Regions from separate parts of the Streptomyces showdoensis genome, predicted to be linked through region 1. Evidence: riboswitches for the same ligand, from Rfam matches in the RefSeq annotation. Region 1 holds a riboswitch; each other region holds the start of a gene.
What was found. Region 1 has a riboswitch for cyclic di-AMP ahead of ABD981_RS08595 (M23 family metallopeptidase). Riboswitches for the same ligand answer to the same signal wherever they lie in the genome.
Positions count from the first base shown of each region.

Region 2: it holds a riboswitch for cyclic di-AMP, as region 1 does, so the genes downstream of both, ABD981_RS33775 (C40 family peptidase) here and ABD981_RS08595 (M23 family metallopeptidase) in region 1, are expected to answer to the same signal.
Region 3: it holds a riboswitch for cyclic di-AMP, as region 1 does, so the genes downstream of both, ABD981_RS19120 (M23 family metallopeptidase) here and ABD981_RS08595 (M23 family metallopeptidase) in region 1, are expected to answer to the same signal.
Region 4: it holds a riboswitch for cyclic di-AMP, as region 1 does, so the genes downstream of both, ABD981_RS36120 (M23 family metallopeptidase) here and ABD981_RS08595 (M23 family metallopeptidase) in region 1, are expected to answer to the same signal.

Region 1 is NZ_BAAAXG010000012.1:404,528-407,574, forward strand. Features, by position in the region: gene ABD981_RS08585 (DUF6126 family protein) at 1-65, shown strand, start outside; gene ABD981_RS08590 (tyrosine-protein phosphatase) at 148-945, opposite strand; cyclic di-AMP (ydaO/yuaA leader) riboswitch at 1,319-1,473, shown strand; gene ABD981_RS08595 (M23 family metallopeptidase) at 1,478-2,452, shown strand; gene ABD981_RS08600 (SGNH/GDSL hydrolase family protein) at 2,614-3,047, shown strand, end outside.
Region 2 is NZ_BAAAXG010000027.1:200,161-203,207, forward strand. Features, by position in the region: gene ABD981_RS33765 (8-amino-7-oxononanoate synthase) at 1-519, shown strand, start outside; gene ABD981_RS33770 (ATP-binding protein) at 687-1,127, shown strand; gene ABD981_RS33775 (C40 family peptidase) at 1,315-1,791, opposite strand; cyclic di-AMP (ydaO/yuaA leader) riboswitch at 1,795-1,970, opposite strand; gene ABD981_RS33780 (hypothetical protein) at 2,311-2,616, opposite strand; gene ABD981_RS33785 (ATP-dependent Clp protease proteolytic subunit) at 2,624-3,047, opposite strand, start outside.
Region 3 is NZ_BAAAXG010000026.1:1,399,333-1,402,379, forward strand. Features, by position in the region: gene ABD981_RS19115 (aldo/keto reductase) at 1-115, opposite strand, end outside; gene ABD981_RS19120 (M23 family metallopeptidase) at 177-1,253, opposite strand; cyclic di-AMP (ydaO/yuaA leader) riboswitch at 1,265-1,411, opposite strand; partial or broken gene ABD981_RS19125 (PP2C family protein-serine/threonine phosphatase) at 1,591-2,881, opposite strand; gene ABD981_RS19130 (MFS transporter) at 2,985-3,047, opposite strand, start outside.
Region 4 is NZ_BAAAXG010000028.1:309,486-312,532, reverse strand. Features, by position in the region: gene ABD981_RS36130 (M16 family metallopeptidase) at 1-372, shown strand, start outside; gene ABD981_RS36125 (M16 family metallopeptidase) at 399-1,766, shown strand; cyclic di-AMP (ydaO/yuaA leader) riboswitch at 1,970-2,136, shown strand; gene ABD981_RS36120 (M23 family metallopeptidase) at 2,149-2,919, shown strand.

The DNA of each region.
Region 1 (3,047 bases):
TGATCGCCGGCCACCTCTTCGCAGGCTTCCTCTACCTGCTCTTCGAGATGGGCGGCAACCGGTAGGGGCCGGCCCGGCGGGCACGGAGCCGCGGGTGGCGGTGACGGGGGCGGGAGGCTCGGGCGAGCCTCCCGCCCCCGCCGCGTCCTACGCCTCGTCGAGCAGCCGCGCGCGCAGCTGGTCCCGGGTCTCCGGGGCGAGCCGCAGGCCCTCGGACAGGTAGGCGTCCACCGAGCCCCAGGTCCCCTCGATGGTGTCGAAGGCGGCCCGCAGGTACTCCACCCGCGCGTCGAACAGCGGGCTGAGCAGCTCCATCACCTCGGGCGACATGGCGTCCGCGGCGTCGGAGCCGCGCGTCACCTTGTAGCGCCGGTGCGGCTCGTTCGACTTCACGTAGTCCGCCTCGATCGCCTCGCGCTCGACGCCGAGGGCGAGCAGCGTGATCGCGATGGACAGGCCGGCGCGGTCCTTGCCGGCGGCGCAGTGCATCAGCGCCGGGAGGCTGTCCTCGGCCATGGCGTGCAGGATGCGGCTGTGCTCGGCCGTCCGCTCCACGATCATCTTCTGGTACGACTCGGACATCCGGGCCGCGGCCTTGCCGTCGCCCAGGATCTCGTGCAGCTGGGCCAGGTCGCCGGTGCGCACCAGCTTCCAGAACTCCTTGCCGTCGGCCGGATCGTTCAGCGGTATGTTCACGTTCGTCACGCCGGGCAGTTCGACGTCCGCCCCCTCGATGCGCACGTCGGCCTCGTTGCGGAAGTCGAAGACGGTGTGCAGGTCGAGGGTGGCCAGAAACGTCGCGTCCTCCGGCGTGGCGTGCGCCAGGTGACCGCTGCGGAAGAGGCGTCCGGCGCGCACGCTCCGGCCGTCCACCGTCGGCAGCCCGCCGAGGTCGCGGAAGTTGCGTACGCCGGTCAGCTCGGGCTCGGTCGTCGCTTGCGTCACGGATGCTCCTGGTCTCGAGATCGGTTCCTGGGGCAATCATCCAGGTGAGGGGCCCCGAACGCATCCCCTCTGGCAGGAATGAGCAATCTGTCCGAATTACGCCCTTAGGGGTAACGCGCCCTGATACCGGGGGAGATGGGATTCGGCGCGTGAGCAGCGTCATAAACGTGACGGACCGTGGCTGATCGTCTTTCCCAAATTCCCTTCCGGAAAGGGAAATCGAGGGACCGTCATCCACGGAGGGTGACCGCAATTCCGGCCGGAAATCGCGCCCGTGCCGCCGTCGCGAAAACAGTGGCTTGTTCGTTCCCGCCCGCCTCGTCTAGCGTCGCGCTCAATCCGGACGGACCGCCTAATCCTGCCGCCGACCGGAATCCGCACACCACCCGGACAAGGCAGGAGCGGGGGACCCAGGTAGTACGCCGATCCCTCGAAGAAGGACGGCTCGGGGTGAAGTCGCGCGACCGCGCGGCCGGACATCTCCAGTCCGAACCCGACAGCTCACCTCGCAGGCGACGGAGAGGAATTCGTCATGCCCGCGAAGGGTAAGCACCGTCGTCCCAAGGCCAATCCGATCACCCGCGGCTTCGTCGCCGCCGGCACCGGTGGCGCCATCGTCGCCCTGCCGCTGATCGGCGCGACCGGCGCGCACGCCGCCGAGCAGGCCGCCCCGATCGCGAAGGCCCCGCAGGCCGTCGCCGCCGCGGCCCCCGCCCAGGCCCCGGCCGCCGCTCCCGCCGCCGCCCCGAAGGCGTACACCGTCGTCCGTGGCGACTACCTGTCGAAGATCGCCGACGAGCACCACCTCGCCGGCGGCTGGCAGAAGCTCTACCGCGACAACCGCCAGGTCGTCGGCGAGGACCCCTCACTGATCCTCCCCGGCATGAAGCTCACCTTCGGCGCCAAGAGCACCGGCAAGCACACCGGCAAGGCCCACCCGCCGAAGGCCGCCGCCCCCGCCCAGAGCAGCGGTGACGACACGCGTGCCTCCCGCGGCGGCGAGCGCTCCGCGGCCCCCGCCACCTCGGCCTCCTCCTCCGCGGCCGCTTCCTCCTCCTCCTCTTCGTCGTCCTCCTCCTCGGCGGGCGAGACCTCCTCCTCCGGCTGGGTCGCCCCGATAGCCGGCGGCGGTGTCTCCACCCCGTACCGCGCCTCCGGCTCGATGTGGTCCTCCGGCTACCACACCGGCGTCGACTTCATCGCCTCCACCGGCACCACCGTCCGCGCGGTCGGCCCGGGCACCGTCTACTCCGCCGGCGACGGCGGCGCGTACGGCAACCAGGTCGTCATCCAGCACGCCGACGGCACCTTCTCGCAGTACGCCCACCTGTCCTCGATCTCCGTCTCCGCCGGTCAGACCGTCACCGGCGGCCAGCAGATCGGCCTCTCCGGCGCGACCGGCAACGTCACCGGCCCGCACCTGCACTTCGAGATCCGCACCGGGCCGGAGTACGGCTCCGACATCGACCCGCTGGCCGCCCTGCGCGGGCACGGCGTCAGCATCTGACCCCGGAGACCCGTGGGTTCACCCCGGAGGCCCGGCACCCGCGTGCCGGGCCTCCGGGGTATTCCGACTTGGGGGAATCTTTATGGGTGGCATATGTCACCCGCCGTCAACCCCTCCTTACGGTCGCGTAGGTCACATCCGTAAAGGAAGGATGTGGTCTCGTGGCAGACGATTCGAGAACATCAGACAAGCACGCATTCGGGTCGTACGCGGCGATCGGTGACAGCTTCACGGAGGGCGTCGGTGACCCCGGGCCCGACGGGACGTACGTCGGATGGGCGGACAGGTTCGCGGTCCTCCTCGCCGACCAGCTGCCGGAGAACGACGCCTTCCGCTACGCCAACCTGGCGGTGCGGGGGCGCCTTCTGGACCAGATCGTCGCGGAGCAGGTCCCCCGGGCGAAGGAACTCGCCCCCGACCTGGTGACCTTCTGCGCCGGCGGCAACGACATCATCCGCCCCGGCACCGACCCCGACGACGTGGCCGAGCGCTTCGAGCGCGCCGTCGCCGACCTGACCTCCGCCGTGGGCACCGTCATGGTGACGACCGGCTTCGACACGCGCGACGTGCCCGTCCTGAAGCACCTGCGCGGCAA
Region 2 (3,047 bases), on a different contig from region 1:
GCCGGCGCCCCGGACGTCGTCGCCACCCTCACCCTCTCCAAGTCGCTGGGCAGCCAGGGCGGCGCGGTCCTCGGACCGGCCCGGGTGATCGAGCACCTGGTCAACGCGGCCCGCACCTTCATCTTCGACACCGGACTCGCCCCGGCCGCCGTGGGCGGCGCGCTGGCGAGCCTGCGTCTGATCGCGGCCGAACCGGGCCTGGCGGCCCGGGCCCGTGCCGTGGCGGCCCGCCTGCACCGGCTGCTCACCGAGGCCGGGCTGACCGCCGCCCGCCCCGACGCGGCCGTGGTCTCGGTCCGCGCCCCGGGCCCGCAGGAGGCGCTGCGCTGGGCGGCGGACTGCCGTGAACGGGGTCTGGGCGTCGGCTGCTTCCGGCCGCCGTCGGTCCCGGACGGCATCTCCCGCCTCCGGCTGACCGCCCGGGCGGACCTCACGGACGCGCAGATCGAGCGGGCCGTGGAGACCATCGTCCGGACGGCTCCGGACGGGGCGGCGGAGAGGGAGCCCGACGCGGGCTGACCGCGGGTCACGCGCGGTTGTCCGGTCGCCCGTCGCACCGTTCACTGCTTCGGGCGACAGATATCCGCATATCTTGGTGGATCGCCACCCAGGGCGGCACGATCGGTGGCAGTCTGGCGCGCAGCGCAAACCGGGGCTCGGCCCGGTGGGAAAGGGACGGCGTCGCCATGGCAGATCACCAGGAAGCAACCGTCACGCTGCCGAGCGATCCGGCCTCGGTAGCGGCCGCCCGGCGGTACGTCGCCGAGGTCCTCGGGTCCTGGGGGCTCGACGACATCGACGAGGGCGACGACATCGCGGACACGGTGCGGCTGATCGTCTCCGAACTGGCGACCAACGCCGTCCAGCACACCTTCGGCCAGTCGCCGACCTTCACGGTCGACGTGCGCCTGGAGCGCGACGAGCAGTTGCGCATCGGGGTGACTGACAGCCACCCGCGCTGGCCGCGGCGGCTGCCCGCCGCCGTGCAGCAGGACAACGGGCGCGGCATGGTGATCATCCGCTATCTGGCCGCCGAGGCGGGCGGGCGGCTCTCCGTGACGCCCACGGAGGAGGGCGGCAAGACGGTCTGGATCCGACTGCCCTGGCCGGCGGCGCACGCCGCCTAGGCTTCTCGGCCCAGCGGCGGTCCGTGCGGTCGCGGGGGTCGCGCCCGGGCGGGAGGAGGGGCCGGCGGCGCCACCGGACGCTCCTCCCGCACCGTCGTGCATCACGTCGGTACTTCACACTTCGTACATCGGCGCATCAGCGCATCGGCTGATCAGGCCGACGAGCCCGTGCGGCGGGGTCCGCTCGTCAGCGGACGCGGCCGTAGGAGATCTTCGAGCTCCAGATCTTGTCGAGCTTCACCCATGAGCCGGTCTTCGGCGAGTGCCAGATCTTGTTGTTACCCGCGTAGATTCCGACGTGGTACACCCTTCCGCCGGAATGGAAGAAGACCAGGTCCCCCTTCTGTCGGCCGGCCGCCGAGATGTGCCGGGTCTTGTTGTACTGCTGCTGCGCGGTGCGGGGCAGCGTCTTGCCCGCCTTCTTGTACGAGTAGAGCGTGAGTCCCGAGCAGTCGAACCGGCTCGGTCCCGTGGCTCCGTACCTGTAGGGCGATCCCTTCTTCGAGGCGGCGACGTTCAAGGCCGTGTTGGCGTAGGACGTCGCGGCCTGGGCCTCCGGCGCCGCTCCTGGGGCGAGCAGCGTGCCGCCGACGGCGGCGAGGGTGAGAGCCGAGACGGCTCCGGCCCGGGACAGCAGGGACGGGACATGAATCTGCGCAGTCATGCGCAACCCTTCGTCAGCCGCCTGTGAAGGATGACCTGTCGGGTTCGGGCAGGCGAAGATGCCCGGCCGCGGCTGCGGCTTCACCCCGAGGAACGTCCCGTACTGCTCGCGAACGTCCCGTACTGCTCGGGTCCTCCACTCCTGCCGATCCACTCCTGTCGACCAGACGTCCGGGACGGCGGCAGGACTCGGCGTCCGCCCGGACCGCCCCGCCGTGGGTGGCGGGGGCTTGTCGTCGACGAGGATCTTGACCCACGGACAGGGCGAAATCCGAGCTGAAACGGCGATATGTGAGGCTCCTCACGACTGATCCATACGGGTGGACAGTCTCGTTTCTCGATCTTCGGAGGTTTGGCCGATGAGCCCCGCACCTGCGACGGAACGCCCGATTCCGCCAGATGCGTACTCCTGTTGCGCAACTCGTCCGGGTTCTATGTCGATACGTCGACTACGCCGAACGAGGGAGTGATTCTGCGCTTTCCGTGCCCCGGGTGGACCTCGACACGACACGCCGGAGTGTCAACTCGCGGGCTCTTCGGGGACGGTGACCCGGCCGGCCCGTCGCTCTCCGTCCAACACCCGTAACGCGCGCGCCAATGTGTCGGCGTGGACCTCGCTCTCGCCCCGCATATGCATGAGCGTCAGGGCGTCGCGCAGCGCCGTCGCCCGCCCCACCAGCGCTTGAGCGGCGCGCAGGGCCCCATAGGTATGCGTGGATCTGGATGGATTGATCCGCCCCAGGAGGTCCACGACTTCGAGGTACGTGTCGACGAACTCGCCCTCGGCGCGGGTCAGTGCGGGGAGCGGCGGCAGCTCCGGGACCATCGCGGGATCACCCCTCCCCGGCGCCGGTCGAGTGGGCGCGGGTCTGAACCACGTGGTCCACCAGGCCGTACGCCAGCGCGGCCGGCGCGTCCAGGACGGTGGTCCGGTCCAGATCGGCGCCGGTCCGCTCGCGGCTCTGTCCGGTGTGCTCGGCGAGCAGGCCGACGACCAGCTCGCGCTGGCGCAGCAATTCCCGGGCGTGGATGTCCAGATCGCTCGGCTGCCCCTGCAACGGTTCGTCCATGGTGGGCTCCTGGAGGACGATCCGGGCCCCCGGGAGCGCCAGCCGCCGCCCCGGCGAGCCGGCCGCGAGCAGGACGGCGGCGGGCCCGACGGCCTGGCCGAGGCAGGTGGTCTCCACCTCGCAGGAGAGTGTCCGCATCGTGTCGTAGACCGAGGTCATGGCGCTGATCGAACCGCCGGGGGAGTTG
Region 3 (3,047 bases), on a different contig from region 1:
CGTCGAGCACGGCGAAGGACTGCGCCTCGTCGGCGCTCCAGCCGAAGACGTTGCCGCCGAGGGCGAGCGGGAAGACGTGCAGGTCGGAAGAGCCCAGCTTGCGGAGAGAGGTCATGGAGTGGTCAACCCCCCGCGCGGCCGGGCCTATTCCGCTTCCCCCGCGGGACGGCCGGCCGTCAGACGCCGAGCCCCTTCGACCGCAGCCAGCCCGCCGGGTCGACGCCGTCGCCGGACGGGGTGTGGACCTCCAGGTGGAGGTGGGGACCGGTGACGTTGCCGGTGGCGCCGACCCGGCCGATGGTCTCGCCGGTACCGACGGACTGGCCCGCGCCGACCGTCATCGAGGACAGGTGGCAGTACCAGATCTCGGTGCCGTCCTCGAGCTCCAGGACGATCCGGTAGCCGTACGAGCCGGACCAGCCGGCCGACTTCACGGTGCCGCTGTGCACGGCCTTGACCGGGGTGCCGGTGGGCGCGGCGAAGTCCAGGCCCGTGTGGTAGCCGGAGGACCACATCGAGCCGGCCTGGCCGTAGGTGGAGGTGATCGTGTACGAGGAGGTGGGCAGCGCGTAGCTGGCGGCCAGCTTGGCCAGGCGCTCGGCCTCGGCCTTCGCGGCGGCCTCCGCCTCGGCCTTCTTCTTCGCCTCGGCCGCCGCCTTCTCCGCCGCCTCGGCCTTGGCCGCGGCTTCCGCCGCCGCCTTCTCGGCGGCGGCCTTCTGCGCCGCCTCCTTCTCCGCGGCGTCCGCGGCGGCCTGCTGCTGCTCGGCCTGCTGGAGGATGCGGGCGCGCAGCGCCTCGCCGGCGTCGGCCTGCTGCTTCGTCCCGGCGGGGGCGTCGGCGGAGCTCGCGTCGGCGGGCGTGGTGTAGGTGAGGGCGGTGAGCGGCTGCGGGTTGTTCGTGACCCCGGTGCTCTCGCCAGAGCTCTTCTCGGAGCCGCCGATCAGGTCGCCGATGCCGGGCAGCGCGGAGGCGTCGGGCAGGTCGAGGTCCGGCAGGGCTATCGCGACCGGGGGCTTCTCCTGGGCGGTGGCCAGGCCGCCGGCACCGACGGCGGCGATGACGCCGACCCCGAGGACGGTGGAGGAGCGGGCGAAGTTGGAGCGCTGCTTGACGACCCGGTGCCGGCCGCCGGAGCGGCTCTGGGCCCGCAGCGAGTCCTCGGTGGGGTTCCATTCCTCCCCGCCCGTGCCCGCGGGGCCGTAGGCACCGAAAGAGTCGAAGGGGGCTTCGGGAGCAGGGGTGTCGGACGCCACGGAGGCGCTCTCCTTTCCTTCCTTCTCGCCTACCGGGTTAGCTGACGGGTTCGGAGCAGGAAGGTCTCCTACGGGTGTGCCGCACGGGTGCGACGTGGCCCGATTCACCCCAAGTGGTGGTTCCCCGGTTCCCTTGCGGAATTCGGCGCGCGCGCACGGTGCCGTCTCTTGCGACGGCTGGGACGACCGCGCTGCGTTATCGAACGTTAATAGACACGGGCTCCCGATTCCAAGCCGTCCCCCTTGATCGTTAGCGCAATTGAGAGGGAATGGCCCGAGTTGACCCCCGGTCAGACGGGATCTGCGCCACACCCCCGATCTGACGGTGTATCAATTGTTATCGGAGTGACACCCCCCGACTACGTCCCGTCACCGTCCCCCGGCGGCGCCCCCCCGGCGGCACCACCGGCATCGTCCGCCGCCGCTCCGGCTGCCCCGCCGCCGGACGGCTCACCGCCAGCAGCGCCATGTCGTCCGTCGAGCCCCCGCCCGTGTGCCGGCGCACGTCCGCGACCAACGCGTCCAGCAGCTCCTCGGGACCGGGGAAGAGCCGCCCCGCGAGCCGCTCGGCCGGATCGTAGAAGACCCCCCCGCGCGTCCCGGGCCTCCGAGAGGCCGTCCGTGTAGAACAGCAGCGTCGCGCCCGCCGGATACGGCGTCTCGTCCGCCCGGTCGGGCCACACGGCCAGCTCCCCCATCCCCAGCGGCAGCGCCGCCTCGCTCGGCTGCAGCCGGCCGAGCCCCCCGTCCCCGTACAGCAGCAGCGGCTCGGGATGCCCCCGGTTCACGACCCGCACGACCCCACCGGCACCGCCTTCGCCACTGGAGCCGCCCTCGCCGCCGTCGCCCTCGCCGCCGTCGCCGTCGTCGTCGCGCCGGATCTCCGCGAGGACCGCCGTAGTGAACCCCTCGAAGGCGTCGAGCCCGGCCCGCCGCGTGCCCTCGCGGTCCAGCGCCCGCTCCAGGCGCTCCGCCACGCCCTCCAGCGTCGGCTCCTGCTCGGCCGCCTCGCGGAAGGCGCCGATGACCACCGCCACGGCCTCCACCGCGTCGAGCCCCTTGCCCCGCACGTCGCCGACGACCAGCCGTACCCCGTACGGGGTGTCCTGGACGGCGAACAGGTCGCCGCCGATGAACGCGTCGGCCTGCGCCGCCTCGTACCGCGCCGCGATCTGCAGCCCGCCGATCCGTTCGGCCGGCGTCGGCAGCACGGCCTTCTGCGCCGTCTCCGCGATCACCCGCGCCGAGGCGAGCCGCTCGCCGCTGCGCCGCACCACCCGGTTGATCAGCATCGCCAGCGCCGAGACGGTGAGGACGGTCAGCGTCTCGGTGAGCGAGGAGATGTGGTCGGTCGTGCCGTTGTAGGCGTGCAGACCGACGCTGGCGAGGACCGCGGCGATGCCCGTCAGGAGCGTCGTCAGCGTGGAGAAGAACGGGGCGGCGATCAGCGGCGCCGCCGAGAACAGCGGCGCCGCGGTGTACTCCGGCGGTGTCGCCAGGTCGAAGCAGACACCGCCCACGATGATCAGCGGGGGAAGGGCGCGGATGACCCGGCGGGCGACGGGGTACGGCCCGCGGCCGTCGCCGCCCCCGCCACCGGGCCCGTGCCGCACCGCCACTCGCGCCACCGCTGCTCTCCCGCCTGGACCTGGGCCCGACCGGACCCGGCCCGTCCGGACCCGGGCCCGCCCCGAGGGCGACGGGAGGACCCGCGCCCTCCCCAGGGTGCGGTCAGCCGGTGCCCGTCGGCGACTCCCGCGCGGCCGACTGGCGTACGGCGGGACGGACCGCGAG
Region 4 (3,047 bases), on a different contig from region 1:
GTGAAGACCTCCGGCGGTGTCGAGGTGCCGCGGATCGAGTCGGCCGTCGACGACGAGCTGGCCCGTTTCGCCGCCGAGGGCCCGACGCCCGAGGAGATGGAGCGCGCGCAGGCACAGTTGGAGCGCGAGTGGCTGGACCGGCTCGGCACGGTCGCCGGCCGCGCCGACGAACTGTGCCGGTACGCGGTGCTGTTCGGCGACCCCCAGCTGGCCCTGACCGCCGTGCACCGGGTCCTCGACATCAGCGCCGAGGAGGTGCAGGAGGTCGCCAAGGCCAAGCTGCGCCCGGACAACCGCGCGGTGCTGGTCTACGAACCGGTGGGCGCCGACGGCGACAGCGAGAGCGACGAGGAAGAGGGAGCGGACCAGTGACCGACGCTGCCGCGTCTTTGACGAGCATGACCTTCCACCCGCAGCCCCAGCCGGGCGAGGCCAAGCCCTGGGCCTTCCCGGCCCCGGAGCGCGGCGCGCTGGACAACGGGCTGACGGTGCTGCGCTGCCACCGCCCCGGCCAGCAGGTGGTGGCCGTCGAGATCTCCCTCGACGCCCCGCTGGACGCCGAGCCGGAGGGCCTGGACGGCGTGGCCACGATCATGGCCCGCGCCCTGTCCGAGGGCACCGACCAGCACACCGCCGAGGAGTTCGCCGCGGAGCTGGAGCGCTGCGGCGCCACCCTCGACGCGGCCGCCGACCACCCGGGCGTGCGGGTCTCCCTGGAGGTCCCGGTCTCCCGGCTGCCCAAGGCGCTCGGCCTGCTCTCCGAGGCGCTGATCGCCCCGGCGTTCGAGGAGTCCGAGATCGAGCGGCTGGTGAACAACCGGCTCGACGAGATCCCGCACGAGACGGCCAATCCGGCCCGTCGCGCGGCCAAGCAGCTCTCCAAGGAGCTGTTCCCGGCCGACGCGCGCGTCTCCCGGCCGCGCCAGGGCACGGAGGAGACCGTCGCCGCGATCGACGCCGCCGCCGTCCGCGCCTTCTTCGACGCGCACGTCCGGCCCGCCACGGCCACCGCCGTGGTCGTCGGCGACCTCACCGACGTCGACCTCGACAAGGTGCTCGCCGAGACGCTCGGCGCCTGGACGGGCACCCCGGCCGCCCTGCGGCCCATGCCGCCCGTCACGGCCGACGACACCGGCCGCGTCGTCATCGTGGACCGCCCCGGAGCCGTCCAGACCCAGCTGCTCATCGGCCGTGTCGGCGCCGACCGCCACGACCGCGTCTGGGCGGCCCAGGTGCTCGGCACGTACTGCCTCGGCGGCACCCTCACCTCCCGCCTGGACCGCGTCCTGCGCGAGGAGAAGGGCTACACGTACGGCGTGCGCGCCTTCGGCCAGGTGCTGCGCTCCGACGGCGAGGGCAACGGGGCGTCGCTGCTCGCCATCAGCGGCTCGGTCGACACCCCCAACACGGGTCCGGCACTTGACGACCTGTGGAAGGTGCTGCGCACCCTCGCCGCCGACGGCCTGACGGACGCCGAGCGCGACGTGGCCGTGCAGAACCTGGTGGGGGTCGCGCCGCTCAAGTACGAGACGGCCGCCTCCGTCGCGGGCACGCTCGCCGACCAGGTCGAGCAGCACCTCGCGGACGACTACCAGGCGCAGTTGTACGCGCGGCTCGCCGAGACCGGCACGGTGGAGGCGACCGCGGCCGTGGTCAACGCCTTCCCGGTGGACCGGCTCGTCACCGTGCTCGTCGGTGACGCGGCGCAGATCGAGGAGCCGGTGCGGGCCCTCGGCATCGGCGAAGTGACCGTCGTGACCGGCTGATTGAGCCGCTGTCACGCGGGTACGGGGACCCCGACGACCTGGTTCGTCGGGGTCATTCCTTTTTGTCCGTATTGGCAGTGAGTGTGATCTTCTGCCCTGTGGCATGTCTTACAAAAGCGCGTGTCTGTTTGGCGATTGACAGAAGATCGGCCTAGCTTCGATCCGTCTGTCCGGCCGTTGTACGACGCCGCATCCGCGGCAACGGACAGTCATCGCCGAGTCCCCGTAAGGCGCGAGCCTGGGGAGCCGGGGACCCATCGCAGTCCCTGGGGTGAATCGGACGCCTTCGCTCGGCGAGCGGAGGGGCCCGTAGGAGACCTTCCTGCTCCGAACCCGTCAGCTAACCCGGTAGGCGAGAGGGAAGGAAAGGATCAGCCACTACATGGCGTTCACCCGTGCCACCGGGAAGCATCGTGGTCCGAGCCGCATGGCGCGCCGCTCCGTGGGCATCGCCGGTGTGGCGACCCTCGCGACGACCGGCGTCATCGGCACCCTGGCCTCCCCGGCGCTCGCCGCCGACACGGAGCCCGCTTCCCCGGAGGACACCGGCCTCACCCAGGTGATCACGGCCGAGTCGCTCTCCGACCGCGTCGACGCCCAGGCCGACGCCCAGGAGAAGGAGGCCGTCGAGGCCGCCGCCCGGGTCAAGGCCGCCGCCGAGGCGAAGCGCAAGGCCGAGGCCCGCGCCAAGGAGATCCGTGCCGCCCAGGAGCGCGCCGCCCGCGAGGCCGAGCGCAAGCGCCTGAACTCCTTCCAGCTCCCCGTCGCCGGCTCCTACGTGAGCACCGGCTACAAGACCGGTGGCTCGCTCTGGTCCTCCGGCAGCCACTCCGGCATCGACTTCCACGCCTCCTACGGCAGCACGGTCGTCTCCGTCGGCTCCGGCACCGTCATCGAGGCCGGCTGGGGCGGCGCGTACGGCAACAACATCGTCATCCGGATGAACGACGGCACGTACACCCAGTACGGCCACCTCTCCTCGATCGGTGTCCACGTCGGCCAGAAGGTCACCCCGGGCGATCAGATCGGCGTCTCCGGCTCCTCCGGCAACTCGACCGGCCCGCACCTCCACTTCGAGGCCCGCACGAGCGCCGAGTACGGATCGGACATCAACCCGATCTCCTACCTCCGCGCCCGCGGAGTCCACGTCTGACGTGTGAATTCTGTGAAGAAGCCCCGGCTCGAACGAGCCGGGGCTTCTTTTTTGTGTCCGTATTACCGGGCGGCATCGGAAATTCCGGCGTCCTGCAATAGAGTCGCAAGAGTCGCCGGACAGGCGCC